Regions from separate parts of the Exiguobacterium sp. RIT341 genome, predicted to be linked through region 1. Evidence: riboswitches for the same ligand, from Rfam matches in the RefSeq annotation. Region 1 holds a riboswitch; each other region holds the start of a gene.
The links. Region 1 has a riboswitch for S-adenosylmethionine ahead of BW42_RS10615 (methionine ABC transporter ATP-binding protein). Riboswitches for the same ligand answer to the same signal wherever they lie in the genome.
Positions count from the first base shown of each region.

Region 2: it holds a riboswitch for S-adenosylmethionine, as region 1 does, so the genes downstream of both, msrA (peptide-methionine (S)-S-oxide reductase MsrA) here and BW42_RS10615 (methionine ABC transporter ATP-binding protein) in region 1, are expected to answer to the same signal.
Region 3: it holds a riboswitch for S-adenosylmethionine, as region 1 does, so the genes downstream of both, BW42_RS12845 (LLM class flavin-dependent oxidoreductase) here and BW42_RS10615 (methionine ABC transporter ATP-binding protein) in region 1, are expected to answer to the same signal.

Region 1 covers NZ_JFYW01000008.1:338,662-341,940, forward strand. Annotated here, with positions in the region: gene BW42_RS10605 (MetQ/NlpA family ABC transporter substrate-binding protein) at 1-398, opposite strand, end outside; gene BW42_RS10610 (methionine ABC transporter permease) at 418-1,068, opposite strand; gene BW42_RS10615 (methionine ABC transporter ATP-binding protein) at 1,058-2,086, opposite strand; SAM riboswitch class I at 2,173-2,276, opposite strand; SAM riboswitch class I at 2,526-2,627, shown strand; gene BW42_RS10620 (carboxylesterase) at 2,695-3,279, shown strand, end outside.
Region 2 covers NZ_JFYW01000009.1:36,939-40,217, forward strand. Annotated here, with positions in the region: gene BW42_RS11150 (putative quinol monooxygenase) at 1-56, opposite strand, end outside; gene BW42_RS11155 (M20 family metallopeptidase) at 134-1,312, shown strand; SAM riboswitch class I at 1,375-1,478, shown strand; gene msrA (peptide-methionine (S)-S-oxide reductase MsrA) at 1,573-2,103, shown strand; gene BW42_RS11165 (DMT family transporter) at 2,180-2,662, opposite strand; gene BW42_RS11170 (Crp/Fnr family transcriptional regulator) at 2,675-3,279, opposite strand, start outside.
Region 3 covers NZ_JFYW01000010.1:88,157-91,435, reverse strand. Annotated here, with positions in the region: gene BW42_RS12850 (RimK family alpha-L-glutamate ligase) at 1-516, opposite strand, end outside; gene BW42_RS12845 (LLM class flavin-dependent oxidoreductase) at 513-1,571, opposite strand; SAM riboswitch class I at 1,646-1,748, opposite strand; gene BW42_RS12840 (DUF975 family protein) at 1,859-2,497, opposite strand; gene BW42_RS12835 (DUF817 domain-containing protein) at 2,695-3,279, opposite strand, start outside.

The DNA of each region.
Region 1 (3,279 bases):
GCTTCGTTCGGAACAGCGATTTTGCCACCGACTGGAATATCTTTGACGTCCTTATATTTATCTGAGTAAATGCCCATCGGTGCAATGACGGTCGTCGCAATCGGCGACAGCTTCAACTTATGTTCCTTCTTGAAGGCGTTGAAGTAGGAAATCGTCTGGAAGGCATTGGCGTCGATCTCACCCTCAGCCAGTGCCATGTTCGGCTGGACATAATCGGAGAACTTGACGAGTTCGATTTTGATGCCCTCCTTTTCCGCTTTTTTCGCGACGTAATCCCACACTTGAGTATCTGAACCGCTGACCCCGAGCTTGATCGTCTTTTCTTCTTCTCCTGATGCTGAGCACCCGGCAAATAAAATCGTCGTTAATGTTGCTCCAATCGCTACTGCTTTTTTCATGGCTGAATCGCTCCCTTGATTAATGTCTTCTGATTTTTCGTGCGACGATGTTGCCTGTCGTCTGTAAGCCTTGGACTAAGATAACGAGAATCCCGACCGTGATGATCATGACTTTCGTGTCGAACCGTTGATAACCGTACGTAATTGCTAAGTCACCCAGTCCACCACCACCGATGGCGCCTGCCATCGCCGACGCCCCGATCAAGCCGACTGTTGCAATCGTTAAATTAAGGATTAGTGAACCGAGTGCTTCCGGCAGAAGGAAGCGGAAAATCGTTTGGAATGGCGTCGCCCCCATCGCTTCTGCTGCCTCAAGGACACCTTTGTCGACTTCAAGTAAGGAACTCTCGATCAGCCGTGCCATATACGGGGCGGCATAAAAGACGAGTGGAACGATGGCGGCTTCTGTTCCGATCGACGTCTGGACGATCAACCGTGTCAACGGGATGATCGCAACAAGTAAGATGATGAACGGAATTGAACGGAAGATATTGACGATACTGTTGAAGAATGTGAACAGCGGGACGTTCTCGAGCAATGCCCCTTTTCGGGTGACGACGAGCAGGATGCCGAGTGGTAAACCGATCAAAGTCGAAAATAATAACGACACTGACACCATCGTCATCGTCTGCAAAAATGCTGTCCAGATATCACTGTAGTTAACTAGCATCAGCAAGCACCTCCTCGACGGTCACCTGTGCCTGATCGATGTACTGTAAGGCCCGTTTTACTTCGATTGTTTCACCGATCAGTTCAACAAGTAATGTACCGAACGGTGTTTCCTGTAACTCCGTGATGCTACCGTGCAGGATGTTGACATCGACGTCGAAGCGTTTTGCGACTTGCGATAAGAGTGGTTGTCCGGTGTGATGTCCGAGAAAATGAATCTTATAGATCGGATGCGCATTCCGTGACTCGATCAACTGACGAATTGATGCCGGAATTTCATCATGCATGACGGAGCGGACGAAGTTTTTCGCTGTCTCGGTCTGCGGATTCGAAAAGACATCAAAGACTGTTCCTGACTCGATCAGCTTCCCGGCTTCGATGACGGCGACCCGGTCACAAATCTCCCGGATGACGCCCATCTCATGGGTGATCAAGAGAATGGTGATCCCGTATTCCGCATTGATGCGTTTTAATAACTGGAGAATATGATGTGTCGTCTGAGGATCGAGTGCTGACGTCGCTTCGTCACATAAGAGCACGGATGGTTGCGTCGCTAGTGCCCGGGCGATGCCGACACGTTGCTTTTGTCCGCCGGATAATTGATCCGGGTAATGATCCGCCTTGTCCGCAAGATCGACGAATTCGAGTAATTCCGTCACCCGGCGACGAATCTCGTCTTTCTTGACACCTGCGAGAACGAGTGGTTTCGCAACGTTCGTAAAGACCGTGTTTGCATTCAATAGATTGAAGTGTTGAAAGATCATCCCGATCCGCTGTTTCGCTTGGCGTAATTTTTTTGGTGATAGTTGTGTTAAATCTTCCCCGTCGACCGTCACTGTTCCTGACGTCGGTCGTTCTAACAGGTTGACGCAGCGGAGCAATGAACTTTTCCCGGCACCGCTAAAGCCGATGACACCGAAGATTTCGCCTTTCTCGATCGTCAGGTCGACACCGTCGAGTGCTGCGATCGTCTGATCCTTCGTGACGTACGTTTTTTTGACTTGATGAAATGCAATCATTCCGTTTTCCCCCTTCATTCAACAAAAAAGGTCCCTTCTTGAGAAACAAGAAGAGACCTGGATCCGCACAGTGGCAGAATCCACTCCACTCATCTCTCAGACATCTGTCTGATGGAATTGGCACAGTGCTCATAATGAGTCTGTTGCCGAGGTTTCGTAGGGCCAGTCCCTCCACCTCTCTGGATAAGTATTGCGGTATGAAATTCGTATGTGTGTTGTTGCGTTGTTGCTTATGTCGTAAAACTAATTTTTACATTACGGGTCGAACCTTTAAAAGTCAACCAACTTTGCAAAAATAATCCATTTGTCGCATATCGATTGAGTCATAAGTTATGAGTTAGCTGAAAGAACAAATCACGATTCGTCCAGAACGATTTGACAAGGCATTTTCGGTCGTGCTACCATCGTTTCAATGATTAATCCGACAATTCCAATATGATATTTATCAAGAGTGAACGAGAGACCTGGCTCTATGACTTCACGGCAACCTGCAATCTGTAAGGTGCTCCGACCAGCAAAGCGCGGCTTTGGATGATACGGTGAAAAACTCGTGGGCGTCCAAGCAGTGACGTTGACGAGTTTTTTTCACGAATGGAGGAAAAATAGTAATGATGAACTATCCTGTATTGACTGGTGCTGAAGCATTTTATCTTCAAGGTGGACCGATTGGCATTTTAATCTGTCATGGTTTTAATGCGACCCCGCAAAGTGTTCGGGACGTCGGTGAGGCATTTGCTGCTAAAGGATTCACTGTCTATGCTCCACGTTTGCGTGGTCACGGGACGAACGTCCGTGAGTTCGAACAATCGACTGCTCGATGTTGGAAGCAGAGCCTGCAAGACGGCTATGCATGTTTACAAGAAACATGCGATCAAGTCTTCGTCATCGGTCAATCGATGGGCGCGACGCTCGCACTATCGCTCGCCGCTGACGGGATTCCATTTTCAGGCATCATTACGATCAATGCCGCTCTCTCCGTTCCGTCTTATGAAGCATTGTCGTTTGAAGATGGTCCACAGTACTTACCAGAAGGGGCACCGGATATCAAACGGTCTGCTTTCGAAATCATCTATGACCTCGTTCCGAGTCGTTGTGCATTCGAACTCGTCCGCTTGATGGATGAGACGAAAGGACGCCTTGGATCGATCCTTCTACCGACATTGATTCTTTACTCGGCAACCGATCACGTCGTT
Region 2 (3,279 bases), on a different contig from region 1:
TGATCCGCAAGTCCAGCTTTGATTGTAAGTACAGCATTGACGACGATTTCTCCCATGTTACATTATCCCCTTTCGTGATTACCTGTATCTGTACCCATTTTCGCGAAAAGACACACGTTAAAGGAGCTTGAACATGCAAACTCAACTTTTTGAAGCACTCGAACAATTCGAACCGACAATGATCGCGTTACGTCGCGATTTTCATCGACACCCGGAACTCTCTTTCCAGGAAGTCCGCACACCAGAACGGATTGCCGCCTTTTACGCAGAACAGGGCATTCCTCATCAAACAGCCGTCGGAGGTCGTGGTGTCGTCGCGACGATCGAAGGCAAACAGCCTGGTCCGACGATTGCGGTCCGTGCCGATTTTGATGCTTTACCACTTCAAGAAGAGACGACGCTTGCCTTCCGGTCGATCCATCCCGGTGTCATGCATGCATGTGGACACGATGGTCATACGGCGATCGTGATGGCCCTTGCTGCTACACTCTATCCGTTACGCGATCAATTGCAAGGAACGATTCGGATCATCCACCAGCATGGAGAAGAGGTCTTTCCCGGTGGAGCAATCCAAATGATCGAAGCCGGCGTCCTCGAAGGGGTCGATGCAATTTTCGCGACACATCTCGAAAATGATTTACCGGTTGGCACGATCGGATTCCGGGAAGGACATACATTGTGTGCGATCGACGAATTCGAAATCATCGTCCATGGTCAAGGTGGGCATGCCCAGGCACCGCATAAAACAAAAGATGCTCTCGTCGCTGGAGCGCAACTCGTCTGCAACTTACAACATCTCGTTAGTCGACGGGTTGATCCGTTTGAGCCGGCTGTTCTCGCAATCGGTTCTTTCCATGCAGGAACAGCACCAAATATCGTTACGGGTGAGGCACGCATTGTCGGGGAAATCCGAACGTTCAATGAGACACTTCGGCATCAGCTCCGGCAAGAAGTCGATCTTGTCGCTAAGACGACGTGTGCCGGCATCGGTGCTTCGTATTCGATTGACTTCACGACTGGTTACCCGGCGCTCTGGAATCACCCGGATGAGACAAAACTCGTTCAGGAAGCTGCTGCTTTCTTACCGGAAGCATCCGTCCGGGCACTCACACCAATGATGGCGGCGGACGACTTCGCACATTACTTAACACACGTCCCGGGTAGTTATTTCTTTACCGGCTCTGGCTATACGGACGGTCGCGTCAACTATCCGCAGCACCATCCACAGTACGAGATCAATGAACAAGCGTTGTTGATCGGTGCGAAGACACTTGGAGCAACCGTTTTACGTGCCTTAAATTCTAAGGATTGACTTTATTTCTTTGTGAATGGTATCATCACAACAATGATAACGAATGACATCAACTTCATATACCCTTATCAAGAGTGGACCGAGAGATCTGGATCGATGACGTCCCAGCAACCTGCGCATAGCAAGGTGCTACGACCAGCAAAGCGAAAGCTTTGGTTGATAAAAAGCGGCGACTCCTTTTGCAACCAAGCGAAGGAGTCGTTTTCGTTTTCTCGCTGTCAGACATACAATGGGGATTTCCCACGGAGAGGAAGAGACAGATGGAAAAAGCAACATTTGCAGGTGGATGTTTTTGGTGCATGGTGACACCATTTGAAGAATTACCAGGAATCGAGGGAATCGTATCAGGTTACATGGGCGGACACGTCGATAACCCGACATACGAGCAAGTCAAAACAGGAACGACGGGACACCTCGAGGTCGTCCAAATCACGTTTGATCCGAGCCTGTTCCCGTACGAGCGTTTACTTGAACTCTACTGGCCCCAAACGGATCCGACGGATGCAGAAGGTCAATTCCAAGATCGCGGTACGCAGTACGCGCCAGCAATCTTCTATCATACGGATGCGCAGCATGAAGCTGCGATTACTTCTCGTGACGCTCTTGCTGCAAGCAACCGTTTCAAACAGCCAATCGTGACGCGGATCAATGCTGCTTCTGAATTTTATCCAGCGGAAGAGTACCACCAAGACTTCCATAAGAAAAATCCAGAACACTACAAAAAAGATCGTGCTGCTTCTGGTCGTGATGCCTTCATCGAACAGGAATGGAAAGATACGACGACGGTCTGATTCAAAAAAATGTATATAAAAACAGGTCAGTAAACGTTGGTTTGCTGACCTGTTTCATTGTTATGGAAAAAGTAAGTCATGAAACACGTTCTACTTGATCCTTTGCCTGTTGTTCCGGTGCCACGACTTGATACCGTTTCAAGACGAAGATGCCACACACCATGACAGCGAGACCGATGAGCTGACCAAACGATAAGTCGATTTGCGGCAAACCGAACCAACCGAACGTATCAACAGCGAGGGCAAAGCTCAACTGCGAAATCAACACGACAGAAATCGCGACGGACGGACCAAGCAATTGAATCCCGCGCATGACACAAAAGACGACACCGACACCTACGAGTCCACCGAACCAGTAGAGTGGTGACACATTTTGAATCTGTCCGATCGTTCCACCATGAAACAGGACATACGTGATGCTTGCTCCGATGAAGCCGACGAAGAAAACCAGCGTTGTCGTCGCCCATGCGCCGAATGCATCACTCATCCGAGCATTCAATACCGTCTGCAAACTGATTAGCATCCCTGCCAATACGGCACACACGATGCCTATTACCATGTTCGTTCCTCCTTACTCATAGCTGTTGCCGTTCGCCTTCTCGCGAATCCGCTCCAGATCGACAATGATGATTTTCCCGCGTCGTCGAACGAGAATCTCTTCTTCACATAATTTCGTGATGATCCGGTTGAGATGGCGATAACTCGTTCCAAGCCAGTCAGCAACGTCATGCAGGTTCGACGTCCGCATCTCCTGATAAAATAAACTGTCACTGGCTTCAGAAGCAATCGACAACAAATACCCTGCAAATCGCTCTTCAACTGTATACAATACATGGTGCGACGCTGATTTCGAGTCGGCATACCACTTCGCTGTGATCGTGCGTAATAAGAATTGCAGAAAGACGTTCGTTGTATTGTGCTCGCGTAAAATCGCATACGGTACGCTCAACACCTCGACATCGGTCACCGCCTCAACTGTATTCAACACTTCTCGTTCATTGATGAACTCGGCGTCACCAATCACTGTCAGTGGTGTTTTGAATCGTAAAATCCGTTGTTTCCCTTCTGACGAAGCAGCAGAAATCTTGACCTTGCCTGCGACGATGAAGTACATCCGGTCGATTGTCGCACCGGTCGTACAGAGGAGTTCTCCTTTTCGGAAGGTTTCTTCACGCA
Region 3 (3,279 bases), on a different contig from region 1:
GATGCCATCGACTGGTTCGTCGAATGTCGAACCATCGAGATAAGCTTCAAGTGCTTCAATCGAATGGAATAACTGGACGCCGAGACCTTTCCCGGCACGGTTATGTTTCGTGATGAATGACGAAACACCGATTTCTTTTGCTGCTTGTACGATTTGATCACGTCCGACAGCAGCTGTTGTCTTTGGTACACGAATCCCAGCCTTACGCAATGCCGTGTATTGATTGACTTTGCTGACTTCAAGACGGAGCGCACGCGTTCCGTTAAAGACAGTCCGGTCATGCTCTTCTAACCAAGCGAGGACCCCTTCCGTCAACTCTGGCGCATAACGATGCCCCCGCGTATGCGAAGACGCACTCATACGACTGTAAAAGACACCTTCTGGCGGCAGTTCATCTAACGGTACGATTCCTTCATTCAAGTGCCACTGCTCGTACGGCAACTTGAGTTCTTCGAGACGTTTGATGAGATGATCCGTCCATTCTTGGTTTTCGTGGAGAATATGAATTTTTGTCATGATTGTTGACCTACCTTTCGTTTCGCTTCGACCAGTGGCATTACGTCACGGGCAAAGCGTTCCATTTCTTCGAGTTGTGGTGAGAATTGTAACAAGAGCAACGTGACACCAACGGCTTCGAACGCTAGAATCCGTTCGGCAATCTGTTCTGGTGTTCCGATCAAGTTCGGTCGCAGACCACGGTTCGAGACGGAATAATCATTTCGCTCGACCTGTTGTTCGAGTTGCGATTTACTGATGAAATCTTGATAACCGGCATAACCGGCGCTGTCTTCCTTGACGTCCGTGATGCGTTGCCACTCAAGAAGCGCTTCTTCTTCCGTATCCCGGCAAATGATGTAGGCAGCAAGACCGAAGCTCTCAAGCGGTGCGTGTCCCGTCGCTTCCCGGCGTATTTTCATGTCATTGATTTTATGAGCTACTTCTTCAACAGTGCCTCCATGCATGACGTAGGCATCACAATGTTCGACGATCGTCCGTTTTCCGGCTTCACTCTCTCCACCAGCGTAGAGCTTAATTCCCGGACGCTGGACGGGTTTCGGATGGAGTTCTGCCTGTTCGATCGTGTAGTGATTGCCGGAGAAGCTGTACGGTGACGCATCTGCCCATAGTCCTTTCATGACCGTGACGAACTCTTCCGTTCGGGCATAGCGTTCATCGTGTGCAGTAAAAATACCGTTGTATTGTTTTGCTTCTTCTGCCCACCAGGCCGAGACGACATTGAGCGTAAATCGTCCTCCACTCAACTGATCGATGTTTGCCGCCATCTTCGCCGTCGTCGCCGGATTATGGAACCCGGGACGAACCGCTGTCATGATTTCAAGACGTTCTGTTGTTGCAGCAATCGCCGCTGCCGTTGTCCATGCCTCAAGACTCGGTTCCTTGATGCCTTTGATATCGTTCAAGTTCAATTCCGCAATTAACGTCGTCGAGAAGCCGATGCGTTCAGCTGTTTGTGCGACTTGTTTCGCATAATCGAATGTCGCTGGCATCTGTTCATCCTCGACGTTACGTAACCATCCCCCAAAAATCGGTAACCAAAAACCATACTCCACTCCATCGTCCCCCTTATCATAAAAAAACGCTCTTTTCGAAGTTCGAAAAGAGCGACGGTATCTTGTCCTGTCCGCTCTTATCTTCAGAAGGTATTCCTTCCTGGAAGTAGCACCTTCCGCCATAGCGGGGTTGCTGAAGTGTCTTCGGGCCAGTCCCTCGACTTCTCTAGATAAGATGTGTTGCATTCATCGTACAGAATTCATTGAACTAAAGCAACCATTAAACCGTCTTTTCCTATCGGATTTACCCCTAAAGAAAAATCCCGACGTGATGTCGGGATTCGGAATTAGTATGGTGCGACGAAATCTGATGTCTGCTCTGGCGCCTGCTCCCCACGAATACGATCGTAGAATTTGGCAAGCGTGACACTGAAGTATGGTCCGACCCATAGGACAGCAAGACCAAGCGTAACGATGACAAGCAACGCCCAACCAATGAATGATAGGAAGAGTAAAAATGCTTCCATTTTATGACCATCCATGAGTTGACGTGAACGCGTGATTGCCTCGAGAATACCGATTGACGGCTCATCCCGAAGGATGTAGTACGTCAACAAGTAAGAGAATGACTTGATGATACCAGGGATGATTAAGAGTAACGTCCAGAGCGCGATAAAGATGAATTGAACAATGGCCAGCCCCACCACTTTCAGGAACATACCATATGGCTCAAACAAATCCGTCACTTTCGTTTCTTCGCCACGAGCAATCGACATGGCAATCCATGTCCAACCGACTCCTACTGGAATCAATAAAATCGACACCAATGATACAACGAGATCTATACTACTAGACGGCTCATCGATATCCGATCCAAATAAATTAGGAACACCCTGAATAATACTAAACAGCAGAAAAGCTAGGACTGCAAATCCCCAACGACCGCTGAGCGACTCCTTCGCTGCTTTCTTTAATTGAGATGACATGAGTAAGGTCCTCCTTGAAAAATAAGTTCTCACCTTACTCTACGGCTTAAAACTTCTAATGTTTCACTCTTTTTTCAATAATTTCCCGTCTCGTTGCTGGTTGAGCCAAGCACGCTCAAGTTGTTTGTCGTCCACATGTTAGAACGAGCGTTGAACATCGAAGCGCTTCATCGCAAACGAAATGTCATGTTTTTCGTCTATGTATGCTGATATATCTCCACAGCCGGATCCCGTTGCTTGTATTTCGCGACGATGACGATCAGGACCGTGATGATCACAAGCAGGAACCAAGAAGACAATTTTCCGAGATCAACGACTTCCCATCCTCTTTCCTGATGCGGATAGACCCACCCTTTAAAGAACGTCACGATATTCTCAGCGATCCAAATAAAGAACGCGATCAGTAAAAAAGACAGGACGAGCGGCATCCGGTAGATCGTCTGCTCGATCGTAAAATGAACCCATGACTTATAGAAGACAAGGACGACGAGGACCATCAATAGCCAGCGTGCATCGAAGATCCAGTGGTGGGTGAAGAAGTTGAGATAGACGAGACTGCCTACGCTGATCGCAAGCCAAGGTGGTGGGAATGCTGTGAAGCGTAAATGAAATCTTCGGAACGCTTGACAGACATAACTTGCGACACTTGCATACATGAATCCTGCATACAAGGGAACACCAGCCACTTTCGTTAGAGCCTGTTCCGGATAACTCCAAGACCCAACGTTCACTTTGAACAGTTCAAGTGCTAGACCAATCACGTGAAAGAGTAAGATCAGTTT